Regions from separate parts of the Neobacillus sp. NPDC058068 genome, predicted to be linked through region 3. Evidence: riboswitches for the same ligand, from Rfam matches in the RefSeq annotation. Region 3 holds a riboswitch; each other region holds the start of a gene.
What was found. A riboswitch is a leader RNA that binds a small molecule or an ion and turns the genes downstream of it on or off. The one in region 3 is predicted to bind S-adenosylmethionine.
Positions count from the first base shown of each region.

Region 1: it holds a riboswitch for S-adenosylmethionine, as region 3 does, so the genes downstream of both, ACFVSW_RS06910 (O-acetylhomoserine aminocarboxypropyltransferase/cysteine synthase family protein) here and ACFVSW_RS11885 (LLM class flavin-dependent oxidoreductase) in region 3, are expected to answer to the same signal.
Region 2: it holds a riboswitch for S-adenosylmethionine, as region 3 does, so the genes downstream of both, ACFVSW_RS27265 (sugar ABC transporter substrate-binding protein) here and ACFVSW_RS11885 (LLM class flavin-dependent oxidoreductase) in region 3, are expected to answer to the same signal.

Region 1 is NZ_JBHVSI010000004.1:221,453-224,664, reverse strand. It holds gene ACFVSW_RS06920 (MFS transporter) at 1-974, shown strand, start outside; gene ACFVSW_RS06915 (hypothetical protein) at 1,109-1,471, shown strand; SAM riboswitch class I at 1,644-1,746, shown strand; gene ACFVSW_RS06910 (O-acetylhomoserine aminocarboxypropyltransferase/cysteine synthase family protein) at 1,819-3,135, shown strand.
Region 2 is NZ_JBHVSI010000040.1:8,098-11,309, forward strand. It holds gene ACFVSW_RS27260 (sugar ABC transporter ATP-binding protein) at 1-757, opposite strand, end outside; gene ACFVSW_RS27265 (sugar ABC transporter substrate-binding protein) at 842-1,957, opposite strand; SAM riboswitch class I at 2,085-2,193, opposite strand; gene ACFVSW_RS27270 (MFS transporter) at 2,456-3,212, shown strand, end outside.
Region 3 is NZ_JBHVSI010000009.1:2,968-6,179, reverse strand. It holds gene ACFVSW_RS11890 (ATP-grasp domain-containing protein) at 1-766, opposite strand, end outside; gene ACFVSW_RS11885 (LLM class flavin-dependent oxidoreductase) at 782-1,831, opposite strand; SAM riboswitch class I at 1,940-2,043, opposite strand; gene ACFVSW_RS11880 (serine hydrolase domain-containing protein) at 2,678-3,212, opposite strand, start outside.

The DNA.
Region 1 (3,212 bases), on a different contig from region 3:
TCCGTAGTATTTTTGCTGATCAAGGAGTCTTGATTACGCTTGCCTTTATCAGCGGCTTGACAATGGCTTTCTTGCAAGTTTCAGGAATTCCATGGCTTGCGGAAAATTCCATCGCCGAGCAGCGAGTGAATCTATTTAGTCTCCATTTTGCCTTAATGACCGCGGCGAACGTGGTAGGAACCTTATTAGGCGGCGGATTAACCGATTTATTTTCATTGTTTGTTAGTGATTTAAATAGCATCCGCTTTACTTTAATAATCGGGGCAGTTATATATCTAATTGGGATTTTCCCAACCACAAAATTCACAGAACTACCTAAACCGAAATTTAAACCAACAGAAAAAAAGACCGCGACTATATCTTGGAAAAGTGACGGATTGAAGTTGATTGTTTTATTTGCCATTGCCCAGCTGTTAATCGGCTTTGGCGCAGGTCTAGTTATTCCCTATCTAAACCTGTACTTTGCCGACCGCTTTAGTGCCACGACAACTTCAATTGGCTTAATTATCTCAATGGGGCAGGCAGCAACCGCCTTGGCGATGTTTATCGGTCCGCAAGTCGTCAAAAAGGTCGGGGACGTGAAGGCGGTTGTTTATTTACAGCTTGCATCGCTTCCATTCCTATTATTAACAGCCTATACTGAACATTTATGGCTGGCAGCCATTGGTTTCTTATTCCGCCAGGCATTGATGAATGCCGGGAACCCGATTCAAATGTCGTTAATGATGTCAAAGGTGAACGACTCGATGAAGGGGCTCGCCAACTCCGTCAACCAAATGGTGTTTAATTTAGGGTGGGCGTTCATGGGGCCGGTTTCGACAGGAATTGTCGTTAAGTACGGTTCGTACTGGGGCTATGCCTATGTGTTCACGATAACAGCTGGATTATACTTAATTGGTTCGACGTATTTCTTCCTTGTATTTAGAGGATTTACCGTGAAAAAGGAACCATCAGCATCTGCCAAAATTTCATAAATATCCGACATATTTCTCGGGAAATTTCAAAAAGACTGCCAAATTGCGCAGGAAATTGTCGAGTGATAATGAAAGGATTCCTCCAATTCTTGCTGAATAAGTAATGTAAAAGTGACAAGACCGGAGTGGTGGAAATGATGGAAGCGGTAGAAGCATTTCTAGCAAAAATCAAAGACCAGGGGCATGTCCTTCCCTTAATTCATCAGGCGGATTTACAAATTAACCTACGCTGTGAGGGACAAACAATGCAGTTAATGATCAAAAACGGGAGTACCATGATCTTGCAAAACTCAGAAGCACTCCAGACAAAGCACGAGATTAACGGATCGCCAAACGCAATGAAACAGCTGCTTGACGGAACTCAAAGGCTGCGAGTTCTCGAACAGCAAGGGCAGCTAAAGGTTTCAGCACCACTAAGAACCACTCTTTTACTAGAATCGGTCTTCTTTTTAACAAAAGCACAAAACCGTGAGCGTACAAAAATAAAGGCGGTGTGAGCAGAGCTAGACTAAGTCCATTCAAAGTAGAATTTAAATAATTTCCACTAATTTACTATACAAGTTTGTTTTTGCGGCGCTCCGCCCCTTTACAAAAAGTTATTGACTCGGAATTAATCTTCATGTAAAGTATTATTTAAATATTCTATCAATAAAAACAATTCAATAAGCATTCTTATCAAGAGTGGCGGAGGGACTGGCCCTACGATGCCCGGCAACCGGTTTTTAACACGGTGCTAAATCCAGCAGAGCACTTTAGCTCTGGAAGATAAGAAGAGTGGGACCCCCATCTTCTTATGAAGAGGGGGTTTTTTGCTTGTTGTATTGTTATAAAAGGAGCGAGAATAATGGGAGAAAATCAAAAGAATTATCGTTTTGAAACATTGAGTGTTCATGGAGGATTGTCGCCAGATCCGGTGACAGGTGCTCGGGCGGTCCCGATTTATCAAAACAATGCGTATCAATTCAAAAGCACAGAACATGCGGCCAACTTATTTGCCTTAAAGGAGCCTGGTTACATTTATACCCGGATCCATAATCCAACCACCACCGTTTTTGAAGATCGCGTGGCTTTATTAGAAGGCGGCGTTGGAGCACTTGCAGTTGCAAGCGGCATGGCAGCGATCACACTTGCGATTTTAAATATTGCTGAAGCCGGTGATGAGATTGTCTCTGCCGCGAATCTTTATGGCGGAACTTATAATTTATTTGCCGTTACCCTTCCTAAATACGGAATTAAAGTGAAATTTGTCAACCCGGATAATCCTGAAAATTTCCGCACGGCGATTACTGAAAAAACAAAAGCAGTCTTCGCTGAAACGATTGGTAATCCGAGCTTACGCGTACTCGATATTGAAAAGGTAGCGGCAATTGCTCATGAGGCCGGGGTTCCATTAATAATTGACAATACCTTTGCGACACCGTATCTGTGCCGGCCATTTGAGCATGGTGCAGACATTGTCGTTCACTCGGCCACAAAATGGCTGTTGGGAAATGGCACGACAACTGGCGGTGTGATTGTCGATGGCGGGAAATTTGACTGGAACTCGCCGAAATTTCCGGGCTTTACAACTCCAGATGCAAGTTATCATGATCTCGTGTATGCAGAAGCACTAGGTGCGGTCGCTTATATTATCAAAGCACGCGTCCAGCTTTTACGTGATCTGGGGCCGGCACTAAGTCCGCAAAATGCTTTCCAGTTCACACTTGGTCTTGAAACACTTCATGTGCGGATGAAAGAGCATGTTGCCAATACGAAGGAAGTGGTAAATTACTTAGTCAATCATCCTGCAGTGGAGTGGGTTTCTTACCCTGGACATCCATCACATCCGGATCATGAATTAGCGCAAAAGTATTTGCCAAAAGGTGCCGGCTCCATGGTTGTCTTTGGGATTAAAGGTGGCAAAGAGGCAGGGGCTAAATTGATTGATGCAATTACGCTGTGGGCACATGTTGCCAATGTTGGCGATGCAAAAAGCTTAATTATTCACCCGGCAAGCACCACTCATCAGCAATTAGATGCAGATGGGCTTAAGTCTGCAGGGGTATCTGAGGATTTAATTCGCCTTTCCATTGGTATTGAAAATGTCGAGGATTTAATCGAAGATCTCGAATCAGCGATTGAAACGGCGACCGGCTTAGCTTCCCTAAAAACAAATGCTTAAATTCAGCTGACACTATTATCCAAATAAATTCTCATTGACACTGCTTTTTATCCGTGATACGATAGCAATCGTAATAT
Region 2 (3,212 bases), on a different contig from region 3:
TTCCAATGGTCGTATTCCTTTCGGGAAACTGCTCCTCCAGCTTTTGACCAAGCATATGCTCAACCACTTTATTGGAAGTTGTGGCGGCAACCTGCTCTTTCACAACAAATTCACCATTTCGCATAACCGTCACTTCATCGCAGATTTCAAATATTTCCGGCAGGCGGTGTGAGATAAAAATAATCCCTACATCTTGTTTAACTAGTTCCCGAGTAATCCGAAAAAGTTCGCTCGTTTCGGTATGGCTCAATGGTGCAGTCGGCTCATCTAAAATAAGAAACTTGCACTTATTGGAAACTGCTCTAGCGATTAAAATCATTTGTTTTTCAGCAAGTGACAACTCGCTCACCAGCGTCTTCGTTGAAAGTCTAATATTCATACCGGACAAGATTTGCGCCGCTTTTTGATGAAGCTTATTCCATTTCATCCATTGTCGTTTTCCCATGTTATGAACAGTGTCCAGCAGCATAATATTTTCAGCCACGGTTAAATACGGAATAAGGGCCGTATCAACCTCCTGGTAAACAATTTGAATACCAGCATCCTGGGCATTTTTCGGGGAACGAATCTTCAGGTTTTGCCCATCCATCGATATCTCGCCGGTATAGTGGTCATAGGCTCCGGAGAGAACCTTCATTAACGTTGATTTCCCTGCACCATTCGCCCCAATCAATGCCTGAATTTTCCCCGTTTCCATCGAAAAATTAACCTGGTTTAACGCCTTTACGCCTGGAAATTCAATTGAGATGTTTTTCATTGCCAATGTTGAACTCGTCAAAATGCCACCCCCTATCAAAACGACACTCTCTTAATCGATTGAATAAGAGAGTGCCAGCTGGAATTATTTTTTATAATGCTTCTTTAACGTTTTCATCCACTCTTCTTCAAATGCCGTAGACTCACCCCAGCCTGGGATGATTTTTGAAAGATTAACCATGTTCACTGGATCCTTGGAGTCCTGCAGGTTTTTTTGAGAAACAAGTGATGCTTCTAAGTCATAGGTTTTTGGTGTTTCTTCGCCAGCCAGTTTTTTCGCAAGTATTCTCAAATCGACAGCGCCGATTAATTTAGGATCGACAGCCGCTGTATACTTCCAGGCACTGCCTTTTCTTTGGATATCCTGCAGGTCTGCATTGGAAACATCAATTCCAAAGATTTTCACTTCTTCACGGCCTGCTTCTTTAAGCGCACGTGCTGCACCAATCGCAAAAGCATCCCACGTAGCAAAGATAGCGTCAAGCTTGCCCTTAGGGTATTTGTTCAACATCGCCGCAACGGCATTTTGCGTTTGCACACTTGTATCCGCTGCTGCTACGCCAAAGCGTTCCACTTCTTTAAGCCCGGGGTTTTTCGCAAGCACATCCTGATAAACTTTGTTCCGACGGACCATTGGCGGGAAGCCGTCTACCCAAAGATAAGCAATATTGGCTTTACCCTTCGTATCCTTTACGAGCTGGTCAAGTGCTAAGGTCGCTAATGCTTCATCATCCTGAGACGTAAGCGTCACACCTTCAACATTCGCCAGGTTTGGATTCGAGTCAAATGCAACAACATGTTTTCCTTTTTCTACGATTTTCTTTACATCGTTTACTGTGGCATCGTCGTCACCGTGTGAAATGATAAATCCATCATAATTCTGATCTAATGCCTGATTGATGGCATCGTGGAATTTCGCTGTGTCCCCATTTGCGGTAAACACGTCTACTTTTATCCCTAATGCTTCTCCTTCTTCTTTTGCCCCGGCTAAGAATTGGGCTGTATGGTCGTCACCGCCAATTTTACGAATGACCTTGATTTTCAACTGATCCCCTTTGGAAAATGCCTCCGGTACCCCTTCAAGTGAAACCTTTTTATTGCCGCTTGCCTGTTTTGTTTCCCCGCCAGAAGCACAGCCAGTTAGTAATAGCGTTGCCGCCAATGCTGATACGAACGTACTTTTTAATAAATTCCTTTTCATTTTTAAAGCTCCTCCTTTTTGTTCTTACCAATACACCGTTACTCCTATTGGAAAAGTTTGTTTTTAGGTAAAATAAAAAACCTCTCCAGAAAAGAGAGGTTTCATCACAAATAGAAGGATTACTCCTCTCTTATCTTTCAAAACAAAAAATTGTTTTGCAGGATTTAGCACCAATTCCTTGTCGGAACGGTTGCTGGGCGTCATCGGGCCAGTCCCTCTGCCACTCTTGATAAGAGAACGTATTATTCATTTAAAGTATTAAACTTAATTTAAACTCCTATTAATAAGTTGTCAATAGTGTTTTGAATATTTCTACTTAAAAAATATTCAAAACACTTGCATGTAGGGGAAAATAAAGCAAAGTTTCAAAGTAAGACCTATCCCTTTATAATCATCAGAAACTTCGGTATGATAATATTTAGGGAACCGAAATAACTTTAGAAAGAAGTGTTTAATAGCGTGAACCAGCAGGAAAGTGCCAAACGTAATTTACTGATCATGTGGTTTGCCAACTTCTTTGTAGCCGGAAGTATGACGATGGTTATGCCGTTTATTTCGTTGTACATTGAGTCGTTTGGGGATTTTTCCGAAAAATATGTCCAGCATTGGTCAGGGTTAACGTTTGCGATTACATTTGTTTCCGCCTTCCTTTTTTCACCGATTTGGGGGAGAATTGGCGACCGCTATGGGAGGAAAAAAATTCTTATTTTTTCCGGATTAGGAATGGCATTCTCGATTTTTCTTATAGGATATGTCCATTCCGTTTGGCAGCTTTTTATGCTGCGATTTTTCATGGGATTCTTTTCGGGATTTATCCCGATGTCACAAGCTTTCATTTCCACACAAACACCGAAACAGATTGCTGGACGGGTCCTTGGTACATTGCAAACCGGCAGCATCACAGGTTCGTTGTTAGGGCCAATGTTAGGCGGAATATTGGCAGATTCCCTTGGCTATTCTACCACCTTTAAATGGACCTCCATTTCCATATTCATTTCTGCGCTACTTGTCATTGCCACAAAAGAATTCCTGCTTGAAGCCAAAAAGGGTGCCAAAACCCATTATTCAAGCAAGGAAGTATTGAAGCATATTACTCGCAATCCCGTGTTATTAACCGTGCTGCTAATCTCTGCTCTTGTCCAGATTGCACACTTTAGCATCCAACCGATTTTATCCTTATTTGTTAGTGATTTGCACGGGCCAGCAAATATCGCCTTTTATTCAGGGATTGCTTTCTCCGCCGCAGGCCTAGGAA
Region 3 (3,212 bases):
TACCAGCTAGAACATTTTTATATTTTTCTAAAATTTCGTCCTCAAAACCGTCAATGATTTGAAACTTAGGCTTCTCTTCTACTTTTTCTCCTACCGGGCAGAATAAATCGCCAATTTGGCATGCGTCCGCTGGGCAAAGTTCAAATCCTTCCGAAGTATCAACCTTAACGGCATAAACAAAGTTCCCTCCTACAAACTCACAACGGGTTATGTAGCTTTCAGGAGATTGAATGTATTCTTGAATAAGGGTAATTCCATCGACCGGTTCTTCGAAAGTGGGTCCTTCCACATAAGCTTTTAGAGCTTCTATACTATGGAATAATTGAACACCTAAGCCTTTACCGGCACGGTTATGCTTCGTAATAAAGGACTGTCCTTCAAATGCTTCGGCTGCCTTTAAAATGTTTTGTTTTCCAACCGCTGCAATCGTTTTTGGAGTCTTAACACCATACTTGTTTAACTCTAAATATTGTAGAACCTTACTGACCTCTAGCTTTAGAGCACTCGTTCCATTTAACACCGTACGTCCATGTGCTTCAAGCCAAGCCAATACTTGCCCGGAAAATTCAGCTGCAAAACGATGATCACGTGTATGAGAAGATGCACTCATTCGGCTATAGAAGATTCCTTCTGGTGGCTCTTTTGATAAATCTAGCGTTCCTTCGTCCAAATGCCATTCTTCATAAGGAACACCAAGTTCCGCTAACCTTTTTGTTAAATGGACTGTCCACTCACTATTTTCATGTATCACATATACCTTGCTCATCATTATGTCTCCTCTCTAGTTCTTTATTAAACTACGTTTTTGTTCAACTAATGGCATAACCTGCTTTGCAAAGCGTTCCATTTCCTCTAATTGAGGTGAAAATTGCAATAACAATAAGTCTAAGCCAGCTTCTTCATATTGTAAAATTCGATCTGCAATTTGCTCAGGTGTTCCTACTAAGTTCGGTCGTAGGCCACGATTGGATACAGAGTAATCCTGTAATTGGATTTGTTGCTCTAATTGCGATTTAGTAGTGAAATCTTTAAAGCCAGCATATCCGCTAGTGTCTTTCACAGTCGTGATTTTTGCAAGCTCAGCCAGAGCCTCTTCTTCTGTATCACGGCAAATAACATAAGCAGCCATACCAAATGAACTAAATGGCCCACTGCCAGTTTGTTCGCGGCGTGCCCTCATATCGGTGATTTTTCCATCAATCTCTTCAACTGTACCACCGTGCATAACATAAGCATCACATTTTTCTGCTATGGTTTGCTTACCTTTTTCACTTTCACCGCCTGCATAAAGAATCGGGTTTGGTCCTTGAACAGGTTTCGGTGCAAGCTTCGCATCCTTTAATTCGTAAAATTGACCAGAATAATTGAAGGTTTCTTCTGTCCATAAACCTTTTAGTACATCAATAAACTCTTCGGTACGAGCGTAACGCTCATCATGTTCTGTAAAAATTCCTCCATATTGACGTGCTTCTTCTGCCCACCAAGCAGAAACAATGTTTAGAGTAAAACGCCCATTACTGATTTGATCAATATTTGCTGCCATTTTGGCCGCTACAGCAGGATTATGAAAACCAGGGCGAATCGCAGTCATAATTTCAATTTTTTCCGTCACTGCTGCAAGGGCTGCTGCTGTAGACCAAGCTTCAAGAGAGTCATGCTCCGGTCCTTTAATATCATTTAAATATAATTCAGCTATTAAGGTAGTCGAGTATCCCCATTTTTCAGCAGATTGTATTATTTTCTTTGCATAATCAAAGGTAGGCGGCATATTTTCATTCTCCACATTACGTAACCAGCCTCCAAAAATCGGTAACCAAAAACCATATTTCATTTGTATTCTCTCCTCTACTATTCTAAATTTATAGTTTTCCTATTGTTTAAGTTGGATTAATGTATAAATTAAAAACTCCCTTCCTAAGAAGAGAGTTTTATTACCCTCTTCTCATCTTTCAAGCGATGTGCTTGATGGAATTGGCACAGTATTCATAAGAACCTGCTGCCGAGGCTTCAAAGGGCCAGTCCCTCCACCTCTCTGGATAAGAAGAAAAATCTACATTCAATTTTTTAATTAACTAAAGTGATAATAGTTTAAATTTATCAAATTGTCAATCGAATACTTCTAAACTCTAAATAACAACTTATTAACGGTAAAGGAAATTTTATCATCCAATCAGTTTCAGTCTGAAGTTAACTCTACAGGAGGATTATGATACATCCAGGGAAAATTATTACTGAAACATATTAAAAATAAGGCTTCTGATAGTTCAGTAGTCTTTTTTTTCTATCTCATAAACAAGCCCTTTTTTAACTAAACTAACCGTTAGTTCAATAACTTCAACAAAAAAGGCGTTAATCCTTCCTGGAATAACGCATCCTTAAGTCGAGCATTTTTATCAATTTATTTTTTCAATTTAAAAAGGGGTAGTACCAGCGAAGCTGACACCACCCGCAATGTAGATGTAATTAAATGGGGAATTATTTATTGATGACCTCGTTATATCCCTGCTGGGCATCGGTGATTGCAAGCATTGAATAGACCTCCAAGGACTTGCGGCCATGCCCCTGCCCGCTTCCACTCCGTCCAACCAACTCCTCGCCACGTCATGGTTCTGCCCCAATAAGGTCGATGAAATTCACCGGCCTTTTTTTAAACGAACGAAGAACCGCCGGCTCGGTGTCAGTCTTCGATTGCCTGGTAGACCATGGTCCAGAAGTCGTGGATAAGCTGCGTTGAATCCGGAGTAGACGCCCCGACCTGGGTGAGCAGGATTCCGATGAGCTGTTTGTCCGGGTCAGCGTACGTCGCGGTGCCGCTTCCGCCGTCCCAGCCGAACTGGCCGATGGACGCGTAGTCACCACGGTAGGTGCGCACCGCCATCCCGAAGCCCCAGCCGCCGTGCTGCCCTTGGCCGAATGACACATGGACGTTGTCGCGGGCCATGGCGTTTCGGGCGGCTTGTTGCTCGGGTGTGAGGCTGTTGGTGGTCATCAGCTGGACGGCGGGCCGGGATAGGATCCGTTCGGTCCCGTGCATCCCGTGATTCAGCAGCATCCGGAAGTAGGCGTGGTAGTCGTCGACGGTGGAAACCAGTCCGCCGCCACCGCCCTGGAACGCTGGAGGCTGGCTGTGGCGTCCCCCCTTGGCCTCGTCCCACACTATGAACTCTCCGGTCTGCGGGTCAGGGGCGTAGAGGGTTGGCAGTCGGTCGATC